One region of the Janibacter limosus genome, then DNA from elsewhere that is predicted to be linked to it. Evidence: riboswitches for the same ligand, from Rfam matches in the RefSeq annotation. Region 1 holds a riboswitch; the other holds the start of a gene.
The links. A riboswitch is a leader RNA that binds a small molecule or an ion and turns the genes downstream of it on or off. The one in region 1 is predicted to bind cobalamin.
Positions count from the first base shown of each region.

Region 1 (7,408 bases):
ACGGCCCCACCCGGCTCGTCGACTCGCTGCTCGGTGGGGTCGCCGCGCTGGTCGTGGGATCGACCGTCGTCTGGCTGATGGCCGGAGCCGTGGTCGCCGCCCACCCCGCGCCTGCCCCCGCTTGGCTCACCGGCTCACGCGTCCTGCAGCAGATCGACCGGGCCATGCCGGCCGGTGCCGACCGGGCACTGTCGAGTGCCTATCAGCGGCTGGCCACCGACGGGCTGCCACGGGTCTTCTCCGGCATCGGGCGCGAACCCATCCGCGCGGTCGAGCCGCCCGAGCCCGGGGTCGTCGCGGGACGGGGTGTCGAGGCGGCCGCGGCGTCGGTCGTCGAGGTCACCGCGCTGGCCCCGGCCTGCGGTCGCGGCTCGTCGGGCAGCGGGTGGGTCGCCGCGCCGCAGCGGGTCGTCACCAATGCGCACGTCGTCGCCGGGACGAGCAGCCCCATGGTCCGGGTCGGTGGCACCGGTCCTGCCCTCGCGGCGACCGTCGTCGCCTTCGACCCGGGCCGGGACGTCGCCGTCCTGGCGGTCCCCGCGCTGCAGGCCGCGCCCCTCCCTTCGGGGCCGGACCTGACGCGAGGTGACTCCGTCGCGGTCGCGGGCTTCCCCCTCGGCGGTCCCTACGACGTCGAGGCCGGCCGCGTGCGCGAGCGCACCAACGCCCGGGGGACCTCGATCGACGGCGCGCCCGGGGTGACGCGCGACATCTACGCCGTGAGTGCCCGGGTGGAGCACGGCAACTCCGGCGGCCCGCTCCTGTCACCCTCGGGCCAGGTCGTCGGCACGGTCTTCGCCAAGTCCGTCAGCGACGACGGCACGGGCTATGTCCTCACCCTCGACGAGACCCGCCCCGTGGTCGAGGACGGCGTGCGTGCCACGTCAGCGGTCGGCGCCGGCTCCTGCGCGGGCTAACGCACCGCCGCAGCCGCGTCGACGACGCCCTCTCCGAAGATGCCGTTGAGCTGCGTCGTCCCCTCGCAGGTGACGGCGCCCTCGTCCGCCGGGCAGGGCTTGTCGGTCGCGGTCCTCCCCAGCGTCGCCGCCACGTCCGCGGGCCGCATCCGGTCACCGTTCGCGCTGATGACCAGGGCCGCCACGCCGGCGACGTGCGGCGAGGCCATCGACGTCCCCTGCAGCCAGGTGTAGAGGCCGCAGCGCTCGTCAGGGTCCGGGTCGATGTCGCCGATGCCGTCGGGGCAGCTGCGCACGACCCGCTGGTTGCCGTCCTGCGTGACCCGCCCCTCGTCGTCGATGGCGCCCTCTGCGCGGGCAAGGTCACGCGGCATCGCCGAGAGGATGCCGCCGCGACCATCGGGCTCCTGGCCGCCGGGTGCGGCGATGTCGATCCGGCGATCGCTCGGGTCCGAGGTCCAGTTGGAGAAGGTCGAGCGCGCATCGCCCTGGTCGACGGAGGCGACGCCGATCACGCGCTTGCCGTCGAGCGGGAGGCGCTCGCAGCTCGACGGGTCCACCGAGCGGTCGCGCGCCGTCCCGCCGTAGTCCGGGCTCGTCTCGTCGGTGCCCGGGGCCCCCACGTCGGCGGCATCGTTGCCGGCCGAGCTGACGATCGTCACACCGGCCTTGTCCGCGACGTCGTAGGCACGGTGCATGAGCTCGATCGAGACGTCCTGGAAGGCGGCCTGATCGGGCGAGTCGCCTGGTGCCCCACCGCGGCAGGCGACGAGCCACGGGTCGACGTAGTAGCTCATGTTGACCACGTCGAGGCGCTGGTCGGCGGCGTAGGTCAGTGCGTTGATCGTCGGGCCGATGAAGAAGAGCCCGGCGTCCTGACCGGCCCGCAGGTCCACGAGCGTGACGCCCGGTGCGACACCGGTGACGCCGAGCCCGTTGGCCGCGGCGGCGATCGTGCCGGCGACGTGGGTGCCGTGGCCGGCGTCGTCCGCCCCGACGGGGTCGACGCAGCCGTCGGCCTCGCAGGGGCCGTCGATGTCGGGCAGGTCGGTGACGAAGGAGCGCGACAGGCCCGTGTCGAGCACGGGCGCGAGGTCGGGGTGGCTGGCGTCGATGCCGGTGTCGATGACCCCGACCCGCACCTCACGACGGCCGGTGGTCACCTCGTGCGCACCGGCGACGTCGATGGCAGCGGCACCCCAGAGCCACCCGTCGAAGGGGTCGCCCCCCTTCGGCGGGGAGGGCGGGGTCGGGATGTCGGTCGCCGGGGTGAGGTCGCCGGCGACGGGCAGCTGGGGCTCGTCCGGGGTCCAGCCGGCACTGCGGTCGGTGACGGCCGCGGAGACGCCGTCGACCCCCTTCGCCCGCTTCTGCACGTCGTCGTCGGGGCTGCGCAGGGTGACCATGCCGATGGCCGTGTTGATCGAGGTGAGGGCCAGGCCGTCGCTCTTGAGGGCGTCGGCGATGCGCTGCGTGTCCGCGGGGTCCTTGGCGACGACGACCCAGTCGCGGCCCTCCGCGGGTGGGGTGAAGAGTTGCACGGAGGTGTGCGCGGCGGTGCTCGACGGCGCGGGAGTCGAGCTGCTGCTCGTGCTGGCGGGGGAGTCGCCCCCGAGGGCGGAGCAGCCGCTCGCGGTCATCGTCAACGCGAGGAGCGCGCCCCAGGCCGTGCGTGCGTGCATGTCCGTCCCCTTCGGCCGATCAGTCGTCGCAGTCTACGGAGGACGAAGGGAGTCGGCCCGGCCGAAGGAGCGTGGCGTAGGGTCGACCCCGAGTCAGACGCACACCAGTGCAGAGGGAATCCGGTGAGAGTCCGGAGCTGTCGCGCAGCGGTATGGGTGACTGACGGGGTGTGCACCACTGGGCAACCAGCCCGGGAAGGAACCCCGTCGGGACGACCCCGAGTCCGAAAACCTGCTGGCTCGCCCATCCGACCGGGCCTCGCGATCAGGCCCCCGATGCACTGGAGACCTTCGTGTCCCACGACCGTCCCGGGGGACGGCACCTGCCGACCGGACCCCTCGTCCTCACCCTGCTGGTGGCCACGGCCGTCAGCGCCGTCGTCTCGCTCGCCCTCGGCTCCGAGCCGCTCACCATCTCCGGTGTCGTCGACGTGCTGCAGGCCCGCCTGACCGGCGGCCGGGGCGCCGACCCCACCTACGACACGATCGTCTGGGAGCTGCGCGCACCGCGCGTGCTCATGGCCCTCGTCGTCGGCGCCGGCCTGTCCATCGCGGGCGCCTGCATGCAGACCCTCGTGCGCAACCCGCTCGCCGACCCCTACCTGCTCGGGGTCTCCTCGGGTGCAGGGGTCGGCGCGACGCTCGTCATCGTCCTCGGGGCGCTCAGCGGCCTGGGGATCTGGGCGCTGTCCTTCGGCGCGCTGGGCGGAGCCCTCGTGGCGACCGCGCTCGTCTTCGGGATCTCGATGGCCCAGGGCGGGATCACCCCCCTTCGCCTCGTCCTGACGGGGGTGGTCATGTCGGCGGCCTTCTCGTCCGTGTCGAGCTTCCTCGTCTTCTACAGCGCCGACCCCCGGGCCACCCAGTCGGTGCTCTTCTGGCTGCTCGGCAGCCTCTCGGGGTCGGTGTGGGCCCAGGTCCTGCCCTCGGTGATCGCCGTGTCGCTCGCTGTCGCGGTCCTCATGGCCCTCCACTCGTGGCTCGACGCGCTCGCCGCGGGCCCCGAGGTCGCCGCCTCGCTCGGCGTCCCGGTGGCGGCGCTGCGGATCACGCTCTTCGTCCTCGTGTCCGTCCTCGTCGGCGTGCTCGTCGCGGTGTCCGGCGGCATCGGCTTCGTCGGGCTCGTCGTGCCGCACCTGGCCCGCATCGTGGTCGGCGCCCGGCACCGCTGCGTCCTGCCGGTCGCGGCCGTCGGCGGCGCACTCTTCATGCTCTGGGTCGACGTCGCGGCGCGCGTCGCCGTGCGTCCCCAGGAGATCCCGCTGAGCGTCGTCACCGGGCTCGTCGGCGCCCCGGTCTTCCTGCTCCTGCTCGGCCGGCGCCACTACACCTACTCAGGAGGAGAGGGATGAGCCACCTGTCCAGCCGCGGCCTCGCCGCCGCCGTCGGGGGTCACACGATCGTCAGTGGTGTCGACCTCGACGTCCCCCGCGGGTCGATGCTCGCCCTCGTGGGGCGCAACGGCAGCGGCAAGTCCACCCTCGTCCGGGCCCTCGTCGGGCTGCGCCCGCCCGCCGCCGGGACCGTCGCGATCGACGGGGTCGACCTGCGGACCCTCACCCCGCGCCAGCGCGCCACCCGCGTCGCCTACGTGCCGCAGGAGGACGGGCCTCCCGAGGACCTGCTCGTCGGCGAGATGGTTGCGATGGGCCGCATCCCGCACCGGCCACCGTGGGCCGTCGACGCGAAGGGGGAGGCCCCTCTCGTCATGGAGGCCCTCGAGCTCGTCGGGATGGCCGACAAGGTCGACCGGCCCTGCCAGCACCTCTCGGGCGGGGAGCGACGCCGCGTGCTGCTCGCCCGCGGCATCGCCCAGGGGGCCGATCTGCTCGTCCTCGACGAGCCGACCAACCACCTGGACGTCCATCACCAGATCCAGCTGCTGGAGACGCTGCGCGCGCTCGGGTGCACCGTCATCGCGGCCGTGCACGACCTGCAGCTCGCGGCCGCGCACTTCGACGCCGTGGCGGTCCTCCACGCCGGGGCCGTGCACGCCGTCGGGCAGCCCGCCGACGTCCTGACCCCGGCGACCGTGCACGACGTCTTCGACGTCCCCGCCACCCAGCTCACCGACCCGGCAACCGGCCGCGTCCACCTCGTCCTCGGGCCCGGTGCGCCCGTCCCCGCCCCACGGAAGGTCCCAGCATGAACCCCCTTCGTCCTGCTCGCGCAGCCGCGCTCGTCCTCGTCGCCGGTCTGCTCGCCGCCTGCAGCGCCGACGCCGGCGCCCGGTCTACGGCTGCGTCGAGCGAGGTGTCCGTCACCAACTGCGGCGTGGACACCCCCTTCCCCACCCCCGCCCAGCGGATGTACGTCGGCGGCGACGGCAACCTGCTCGCGATGGTGCTCGCCCTCGGGGCCGCGGACCAGGTCGCTGGCGTGGTCGGGCTCGACGACGCCCGCGGGCCGCTGTCGCGGGTCTACGGTGCGGACTCGCTCGCCGGCCTCACGCAGGCGACCCCCGACTACCCGACGATGGAGAATGTCATCGCCCGACGACCCGACGTGGTGCTCGCCGGGTGGAACTACGGGTACTCCGAGGACACCAAGCTCACCCCCGAGCTGCTCGCCGACCGCGACATCGCCGGCTACGTCCTGTCCGAGAGCTGCCGGCAGCCCGACGGGCGGCGCGGCACCATGCCGCCGTGGGACGCGCTGCGGGAGGACATCGACAACCTCGGTGTGATCACCGGGCGCGAGGACGCCGCCGAGCGGGTCAACGCCGACATCACCGCGCGCCGCACCGCCCTGGAGGACGCCCCGCAGGCCACGCGCCCGCCGACGGTCTTCCTCTTCGACTCCGGCACCAAGCAGATCTTCACCTCCGGCTCCCAGGGCGCACCGCAGGCGATCATCGAGGCCGCTGGTGGCGCCAATGCCACGGCGGGGGTCAAGGACACGTGGACCGAGGTCTCGTGGGAGCAGCTCGTCTCCTCCAAGCCGGACTTCTTCGCCTTCGTCGACTACGAGGGGCAGAGCTTCCGCGACAAGGTCAAGGTCCTGGAGTCCAACCCCGCGACCAAGGACCTGCCGGCCGTCAAGGAGAAGCGCTATCTCAACCTGCCGATCCCGGCGTGGACGAGCAGCCCGCTCAACATCGACGCCGCCGAGCAGCTGCGTGCCGCGCTGGAGGAGGACGGCCTCGTCCCCGCGAGCGGCATCCGCCCCGAGCACGACCTCCAGCCGTGACCACGGGCGACGGGGCCCCGCAGCGGGCATGGGCTCCGGGCGATGCGATGGCTAAGGTTGTGGACGTGGGAGTTACGTATGAAGCATCTGACCGCCTCGCCCGAATCGTCCTGGACCGGCCCGAGGCCGGCAACGCGCTCGATCTCGACATGGCCCGCGCCCTGCGCGAGCAGGTCGAGCGAGCCCTCGGCGACCCCTATGTCGACATCCTCACGCTGACGGCCAACGGCGAGGACTTCTGCCTCGGCTCGGACACGACCGACGCCGAGGCTGCCGACGACCCGACGACGGCGGTCTTCGAGCTCGCGGCAGCGCTCGAGGAGCTCTTCTCGCTGCTCAACTCCTCGAGCAAGCTCGTCCTCGTCGGCGTGCACGGCCGGGCCATGGGCTCGGGCCTGGGGCTCGTGCTGGCGGGTGACCTGGCCTTCTGCGCCCAGGACGCGACCTTCTGCGTCGCTCCCAAGGGCGGCACGGGTGCACCCGACCCGGGCCTGGCCTGGCTGCTGCCGCGGGCGATCGGCCAGCAGCGGGCGCTGTCCTTCGGGCTGGGCGGCCGCACCCTCGATGCGTCGACCGCCGACGACTGGGGGATCGCAGAGCTGGCGCCCGACGGCGACGTCGCGGCCGCCCTCAAGGACGCCGCGGACAACCTCGGTGGCGAGCACCTGTGGGCCAACTCCGAGATGCGACGCCTGCTGCACGCCTCGTGGGAGACCTCGCGCACCGAGCTGTCCCAGTCCGAGGCGGTCACCCTCGTGCGAGCCCTCCTCACCCGTAACAAGGCCTGAGTCGTGGCAGAGCCGGGCAAGCCCCGCCGGCCGCTCCACTTCGGGCCCGACGCCATGGAGGCCCACGGCGGCACCCTCCCCGACCCCGCAGAGGCGGCCGAGGCGGCCCACACCGCAGCCCAGACGGTCATCGACGCCGGCCGGGGTGACTCCTCGCCGGTGACGACGGCCCGTCTCGTGCGGCTCGTCGAGGACCTCGGCATCGACACCCTGGCGCAGCTCTGGGCGGGCCGTCCGGCCCGCAGCCTGCCCGGTGCCCTGTGGCGCGTCTACGTGCTCCGGGCGTGGATCCAGCGCAACCCGGAGGTGGCCGCCCGCGAGTACGCGTCGGGGCTGGTCGTCGCCCAGGTCAGCCACGTGATCGCCGGGGTCGTCGACCCGCCCGGCACCGAGGAGGTGCGCGACCTGTCCGACCGGATCCTCGGGGGTGTCTTCGACGGCGACCTGGCCGTGGCCCTCGAGCGGGCGGCGGCCTTCTGCCGGGTCGTGGCCACCGGGCGGGCGCACCTCGAGGACGGTGACCTGGACGCTGCGGCGGCGATGGTGACGACCGCGGAGGACCTCGAGGCCAGCGCCCGCCTGTGGCGGCAGGGCGCGCTCCACTGACTCTGCTGGTCCGACGCGGGCCACCCTGGGGAATGAAGGTGACCTTGCTCGCCGTTAGGCTGAGCAGGTGCACCGGGTCGCGGTAGCCCCGGGTCCCAAAATTCGCCGCCACGAGCGGCCGTGCGCCGTGAGGCGCTCCCGACCCGGTGCACTCCAGGGGCCCACGCGGTGAACGCCCGATGACGCAATGGTGTCCAGTCGGTCCTACGCTGTGTCCTGACCCTGC
Region 1 covers NZ_CP036164.1:2,907,738-2,915,145, reverse strand. Annotated here, with positions in the region: gene EXU32_RS13965 (MarP family serine protease) at 1-917, shown strand, start outside; gene EXU32_RS13960 (S8 family peptidase) at 914-2,599, opposite strand; cobalamin riboswitch at 2,677-2,853, shown strand; gene EXU32_RS13955 (FecCD family ABC transporter permease) at 2,893-3,951, shown strand; gene EXU32_RS13950 (ABC transporter ATP-binding protein) at 3,948-4,748, shown strand; gene EXU32_RS13945 (ABC transporter substrate-binding protein) at 4,745-5,788, shown strand; gene EXU32_RS13940 (enoyl-CoA hydratase/isomerase family protein) at 5,854-6,576, shown strand; gene EXU32_RS13935 (hypothetical protein) at 6,580-7,182, shown strand.

Region 2 (7,408 bases), 930 kb from region 1:
GGTCTGTCCCTGTGCCATCAGGCAGCGCTCCTTCGTGGGCCGGTGCGGTCGGTGACGATCTCGACGAGGCCGCTCGCGGCGACCTGCTCGAGGGCGATGTGCTCGGCGCCCATCCGGTGGGCGAGGTCCGCGGCCAGCCCCATGCGGAAGCGGCCGGACTCGCAGTCGACGACGACGGTGTCCGCGGTGTGCCCCCACGCGTCTGCGATGTGCTGGGCGCGCGCGAGGGCATCGGGTCCTGCGGTGGCCCGGCCATCGGTGACGATGATGACGAGCGCGCGCTGGTTGCGGTCGCGGATGCGCTCTCTCGCAACGACTCTGGCGACCTGCGTGAGGCCTTCCGCGAGCGGCGTCCGTCCGCCGTGGGGCAGCTCGGCCAGGCGCGCCGCGGCCGCGTCCACCGACGAGGTGGGCGGCAGGGCGACCTCGGCGCCGCTCCCGCGGAAGGTCACCAGCCCCACCCGGTCGCGGCGCTGGTAGGCGTCCAGGAGCAACGACAGGACGGCGGTCTTGACCTCGCCCATCCGCTTGCGGGCGGCCATCGAGCCGGAGGCGTCGACGGCGAGCAGCACGAGGTTGGCCTCGCGGCCGCGGGTGACGGCATGGCGCAGGTCGTCGCCGGTCACGCGGGCCGGCCCGGTGCGGGCCGCTCGACGAGCCGCAGAGGCGCGAAGGGTGGCGGTCAGGTGGACCGGAGCACCTGCCGGTTCGTTGCCGGCGGGGTGGACACCGACGACGCGACCGCGCGGGGTGAGAGCGGGGGAGCGGCGCCCGGTCGGTCCGGAGCCGACGCCGGAGAGCTCGAGGCGACGGGCGCGGTAGGGGGTGCTGGCGATGGCCGTGGCAGCGGGGGCAGACGCCCCTGAAGGGCTGGTGTCGGGCACTTCCGCCCGCTCCGGTTCTGCTCCTCGTGATGGGTCATCGGGGGCTGTGGTGGGCGACTCGCCGCGGTCGTCCGCTGACCCATCCGGTGGAGCAGGACGGGAGTCGCCGGACCGACCCTCCTCCTGCGCGCCGTCACCCGGTCCGGACTCGTCAGGGGAGGCGCCATCGACATCGCCGTCGCTGTCATCCCCACCAGTCGGTGGCACCGGCGGCTCCGGCTCGGGCTCCTCGTCGAGCAACCGGTCGAGCAGGTCCTCGTCGAGACCGGGAGCGTCGAAGGGGGCCCGCCGCCGACGGTGGGGGAGCGACAGGAGCGCGGCGGCCCGGATGTCCTCACGGGTCACGTGCTCGCGTCCGGCCCAGGCGGCGTGGGCCGCGGCCGTGCGCGCGGTGACGATGTCGGCGCGCATGCCGTCGACGTCGAAGCCGGCGCACACCCGGGCGATGGTCCGCAGGGTCACGTCCTCGAGCCGGATGCGCGCCACGCTCTCGCGGGCCGCGGCGAGCCGCTCGGTGAGCTGGGCCTCGGACGCGGCATAGCCGGCGGCGAAGCCGGCCGGGTCGAGGTCGGCCGCGAGCCGGCGCCGCACGACCTCGGCCCGCACGTGCGGGTCACGGCTCGCGGCGACGTGGACGGTCAGGCCGAATCGGTCGAGCAGCTGGGGCCGCAGCTCGCCCTCCTCGGGGTTCATCGTGCCGACGAGGGTGATCCTGGCGGGGTGCGAGATCGAGACGCCGTCGCGCTCGACGGTGTTGCGTCCCATGGCGGCCGCGTCGAGGAGCACGTCGACGAGGTGGTCGTGCAGCAGGTTGACCTCGTCGACGTAGAGGATGCCGCGATGGGCGTCCGCGAGCAGGCCCGGCTGGTAGGCCGCCTCGCCCTCGCCGAGAGCACGGCGCAGGTCGAGCGAGCCGACGACGCGGTCCTCGGTGGCACCGACGGGCAGCTCGACCAGACGAGCGGGGCGGGTGGTCGCCGGCCCCGTGTGCGGGCCGTCGGGGCAGTCATCGGCACGCTCGGGGTCGCAGCCGAATCGGCAGGAGAGCGCGACCTGCTGCTCGGGCAGCACCGCGGCGAGGGCGCGGACCGCGGTCGACTTCGCGGTGCCCTTCTCGCCGCGGACGAGGACGCCGCCGATCTCGGGGGAGATCGCGCTGAGCAGCAGTGCGGTGATCAGCTCGTCGGAGCCGACGAGGGCGGTGAAGGGGAAGACCGGAGCAGTCACGCCAAACCTCCTGGCGAGTGTCCACGCTCGCCGTCAAGACACGCCGGGCGGGCTCGCTCCGACGAACGCAGACCGATGTTCTGGCTGGGCCCACAGGGCCTTCACAGTGGCGGGACCGCTCCGGACTTGCACCGGATTCCTCGGTTGGCTGCGCCGAGCGCCAGCATGCCACAGCCGACGGGGGCCTATGGTTGGCGTCCGTGATCGACGTGGTGGGTATCGCAGACGATGGTTGGGCCGGCCTGGACGACGGGCGGCGCGGCCTCGTCGAGCGTGCCGCCACCGTCATCGGCGGGCAACGTCACCTCGATCTCGTGGCCGACCACGTCGCTGCCGGGGCCGAGATGGTGCGCTGGCCCAGCCCCCTTCGCGCTGCCCTGCCCGCCTTGCTCGACCGGGTCGGGGACGCGGTGGTGATCGCCAGCGGCGACCCGCTGCGCTCCGGTATCGGGACCACGCTCGTGGAGCTCCTCGGGGCCGACCGGGTACGGATCCACCCGGCCGTCGGCAGCGACGTCCTCGCTCGGGCCCGGCAGGGTTGGTCCGCCGAGGAGACCGTCGTGGTGACCGCTGTCGGTCGTGACCTGCGCGCGGTCCTGCCCCACCTCACGCCGGGCGCCCGCCTCGTCGTGCTCTGCTCCGACGGCGATGGGCCCGCACGACTGGCGACTCTGCTGTCCGAACGCGGTTGGGGGACAAGCCTGCTCACTGCACGCTGGCACCTGGGCGGATCGGACGAAGGCGCGCTGGCCCACCCCGCGCACGAGTTCACCGCGACCACCGCGGACCTCGTCGTCGTCTGCGTCGAGGCCAGGGCCGACGATCCGGTCCGCTCGTCGCGGACCGCCGGGACGGCTCCAGGGCGGCCCGAGAGCTTCATCGACCACGACGGGCAGCTGACCAAGCGCGACGTGCGGGCCTCGGCACTGGCGCGGCTGCGTCCCACACCCGGCGCCCACCTGTGGGACCTCGGGGCCGGCAACGGCTCGGTGGCCCTCGAGTGGTGCCTCGCCGCGGACCGGGCCACGGCCACCTGCGTCGAGCGCGACCCCGAGCGTGCCGCACGCATCACCGCCAACGCTGCGGCCCTCGGACTGGCCGGACGCGTCGAGGTCGTCGTCGGCGACACCACGACGACCGACCTCGCCGGGCTCCCCGACGCCGAGGCGGTCTTCGTCGGCGGGGGACTCGACGTCGACCTGCTCGAGCGGACGTGGACCTCCCTTCGCCCCGGCGGCCGCCTCGTCGCCCATGCCGTCACCCTCGAAGGGGAGTCGGCCCTCATCGCCACCCACAACCGAGCCGGGGGTGAGCTCACCCGGCTGTCCGTCGAGCACGCCGTCACGCTCGGACGCTTCCTGTCCTGGACGCCGGCGCGTGCCGTCGTCCAGCTCGCCACGACGAAGGGCACCTCATGACCGTCCACTTCATCGGCGCCGGTCCCGGCGCCGCCGACCTGCTGACCGTCCGGGCCACGCGCCTGCTGGCGGCGAGCCAGGTGTGTCTCTATGCCGGGACCTACCTCGACGCGGCCGTCCTCGAGCACTGCCCGCAGGGTGCCCGGCTCGTCGACACCCAGGTCCTGGACCTCGATGGCATCACCGCCGAGATCGTCGCCGCCCACGAGCGCGGCGAGGACGTCGCCCGCCTCTGCTCGGGGGACCCCTCGGTCTACTCCGCGATCGCCGAGCAGACCCGCCGGCTGGACGCGGCCGGGATCCCGTGGGACATCACGCCCGGCATCGCGGCCTACGCCGCGACCGCAGCCCGGCTGGGCCGCGAGCTGACCGTGCCCGAGGTGGCCCAGTCGGTCGTGCTGACCCGTGCCCAGCGCGATTCCACCGCTCTGCCGTCGGGGGAGTCCCTCGAGGCCTTCGCCGCGACCGGAGCGACCCTCGTGCTCCACCTGGCGATCCGCCGTGCCCGCGAGCTCGCCGAGCGGCTCGCCCAGCACTACGGCGCCGACTGCCCGGTCGCCGTGGCCTACCGCGTCGAGCAGCCGCAGGAGCTGATCCTGCGCGGGACGCTCGCCGACATCGCCGACCAGGTCGAGGCCCACGACCTGCGTCAGGCCGCGATCATCGTCGTCGGGTGGGCGCTGCGGGCCGAGGGCTTCGTCGAGTCGCACCTGTACTCGTGCCGGCGGCTGGCCGAGCGCGACGACCGTGCGGCCGCAGACGTCCCCGGTGGCCAGCGCTAGCTGGCCGCAGCTCAGCGGATCCAGCCCCACCGGACGATCCGCAGGCGGGCGGTGCCGCCGGCGGCGACGGTCGCCGTGACCTCCACGCGGTCGGCCTCGGGCACCTGAGCCCGTCGGGGGCCCGAGAAGGGTGGCCGATGGGCACCGGGCCGCAGCGAGGCGGTGTGCGCGACGGCGACCCGAGCCCGGTCCTGGTCGCTCGGCCGCCACCGCCACTCGCCGGCGGGACTCGCGTCGGGGCGACGGAAGGTCACCGTCACCTGCCGCACGTGCGTGACGTCCTCGACCTCGAAGGAGAGCCGCGCCCCCTCGACCGGGCCGGCGCCGGCCAGCGAGATGCCCACGCCACCGGTGACCTCGTCGCCGACGGCTCCGGCCTCGACCGCGACCCGGACCGTCTGGTCCGCGTCGTCGGGCGGCGTGACCCGGACCCCGGCGGTGGGTGGGGCGTCGCCCACGGCGCTCACCTCGAGGGTCCGCGTGGCGACGTTGTCGAAGCGGGTCGGCTGGGTCGGCACCGGGGTCAGGTCGGCCGGCAGCGCTACCTCGGGGTGGTCGGCGGCGCGGACCCGCAGCTGCGTCAGGCGCTCGTCCTGCCGCTGCGTGGGCACACCGGCGGGGCCGGCGAGGACGAGGACCCACTGGCCCACGAGGGGCTCGACGTGGTGGGCCGTCAGCCCGGCCCTCTCGAGCATGGACTGCAGCCGCTCCGCGGTGAAGATCGACAGGTGGCCCCAGACCTTTTCGAGCTTGCCCAGCAGCGGGACCGTGAAGAGCAGCTCGCCCCCCTCGGGCAACGCCCCGCCGATGGCCTCCAGGGCGGCCTCGGGGTCGGGCACGTGCTCGATGACCTCCGAGCAGACGACGAGGTCGGCGTCAACGAGATCACGGGGGGTGAGGGTGTAGAGGTCCTGCTGCCGGATGTGCCCGAGGCGGTCGCCGTGGCCGAGGGACTCGAGCACCGCCCGGGCGCTGCGCGCGTAGTCGGCGACGATGTCCATCGCGCTGTAGTGGCCAGCGCCGGCGGCGAGCAGCTGGCCGCCCACGAACCCCCGCCCGCACCCGATCTCGACGATGGCGTCGCCGTCGAGGACGTAGTCGGCGAGCCTCTCGAGGCGAGCCCGGTTGTTGGGGCTCTCCGGGACGGCCCGGTCGGCGGGGTCGATGACCTCGCTGCGCAGGGGCTGGTAGTCCCGCCTGCCGCGCTCGAGCTCGCTGCGGACGCGTCCGTCGAGGGCCTTGGGCGTGGCCTCGGCGAGTCGCACGAGGTCCCAGCCGCGGTCGGTGTCATGCATGGATGCAGTCACACCTGCCAACGTAGCGGGGTGCGGCCGCATGTCCAGCGAAACAGTCACTGCTGGGCGTAGACCTCTGCGGCTCCGTCGACATCTCCGACGCGACGGGGCTCGGGACCCACGACGTCGAAGAGCATGGCGGTGAACTGGCCGTCGCGCGCGAGCCGCACGCGCTCCAGGCGCAACCGGCGAGGCAGGAGCGGTGCGCCGGCGCCGAGGGTGACCGGTGTCTGGTGGATCCACACCCGGTCGAGCAGGCCGGCGTCGGCGAACTGACCGGCGAGGTCCCCGCCGCCGACGATCCACACGTCCTTGCCGGCGGCGGCCTCGGTCGCGGCGGCGTGCAGGTCGGTGATGTCGCCGGTGAAGCTCTGCACCCCCTCGGGCAGGTCGAGGTCGCGGTGGGTGACGACCCAGGACGGCTGCTCGTAGGGCCAGGTGAAGTCCGAGCCGTCGTGCGTCAGCTCGCGGTGCACCCACGCGTAGGTGTTGGCGCCGCAGACCACGGCCCCGACGGTCGGGAGGAACTGGTCGAAGTCGAGGCTGGCGTCGTCGCCGTAGCGGCCCTGCGGGTCCTGGTCGTGGCCGACGGTGGCGAAGAGCCACGACAGGCTCTCGTCGTCGTCGGCGATGAAGCCGTCGAGGCTCGTGGCGGTGCAGTAGATCGTGGCCATGCTCACAGCGTGGCACCGACTGCCGACAACGGTCGAGGGCGCGGGACGAGAGAGGATGCCGGGGTGAACAAGATCCTTCGCGTCGTCTGGACCGCGGCGACCGCCCGCCGCCGTGGCCGGGTCGGCCCCACCGAGCACGCCGTGCTCCCGCTGCGGGTGCTGCCCAACGACATCGACTTCGCCGGGCACATGAACAACGGCGTCTACTTCACGATGGCCGACCTCGGTCGGATCGACCTCGCGATCCGCTCCGGGTGGTTGCGTGCGCAGGTGCGTCACCGCGTCTCGCCGGTCGTCATGCAGGAGACGATGACCTTCCGCACCTCGCTGCAGCCGCTGCAGGCCTACGAGCTGCACAGCGCACTCGCCGGCTGGGACCGGATCAGCGTCTACTACGAGCAGCGGTTCGTCGTCGACGGCCAGGTCTGCGCCCAGGCCCTGGTGCGGATGCGCTTCCTGCGCAAGGGCAAGGGCGTCGACCCCGACCGCCTGTGGCAGCTGCTCGGCATCGACCCGCCTCCCTCGGCCGTCCCGGACTGGGCGAAGGGGTGGGGAGACGGGACCCGGCTCCCTTCGCCCCGTGCGGATGCGCCGGCAGGACCGGCGCCCTTCTGGGTCTGAGGCTCAGGCGCGCCGAGCCCGGCGTCGTTGAGGTCACCCGGTCCCCCCGAGAGGAGCAGCCGGGCGCCGTCAACGACGCCGGGCTCGCGTCAGCCCACCGAACGCGGCGTCCAGACCCGTCCGTCGCCCGTCGCACGGGTGGTGGACGCCCCGATGACGACGAGGCAGCCCATGTCGACGGAATCGACGTCGAGCTCGCCGAGGGTCGTCACGACGACCGACTCCTGGTCCCGTCCGACGTGACGCGCGACGACGACGACCCGCGTCGGGCCGACCGCCTCGACGAGCAGGTCACGAGCGCGTCCCAGGGTGTCCGGGCGCGAGGCCGAGCGGGGGTTGTAGAGCGCGACCGAGATGTCGTTGGTGGCGAGAGCGGTGAGCCGGTCGGCGAGGACCTGCCACGGCTTGAGGTTGTCGCTGAGGTTGACCAGCGCGTGGTCGCCGCCGAGCACGGCACCGACGAGGGCGCTGGCAGCATGCGCTGCGGTGACCCCGGGCACGACGCGG
Region 2 covers NZ_CP036164.1:1,975,696-1,983,103, reverse strand. Annotated here, with positions in the region: gene cobO (cob(I)yrinic acid a,c-diamide adenosyltransferase) at 1-18, opposite strand, end outside; gene EXU32_RS09445 (VWA domain-containing protein) at 18-2,111, opposite strand; cobalamin riboswitch at 2,107-2,291, opposite strand; gene cbiE (precorrin-6y C5,15-methyltransferase (decarboxylating) subunit CbiE) at 2,312-3,529, shown strand; gene cobM (precorrin-4 C(11)-methyltransferase) at 3,526-4,311, shown strand; gene EXU32_RS09430 (class I SAM-dependent methyltransferase) at 4,323-5,618, opposite strand; gene EXU32_RS09425 (dihydrofolate reductase family protein) at 5,663-6,280, opposite strand; gene EXU32_RS09420 (acyl-CoA thioesterase) at 6,344-6,901, shown strand; gene EXU32_RS09415 (precorrin-2 C(20)-methyltransferase) at 6,991-7,408, opposite strand, start outside.
Region 2: linked by a shared signal. The riboswitch ahead of EXU32_RS09445 (VWA domain-containing protein) and the one ahead of EXU32_RS13955 (FecCD family ABC transporter permease) in region 1 are both predicted to bind cobalamin.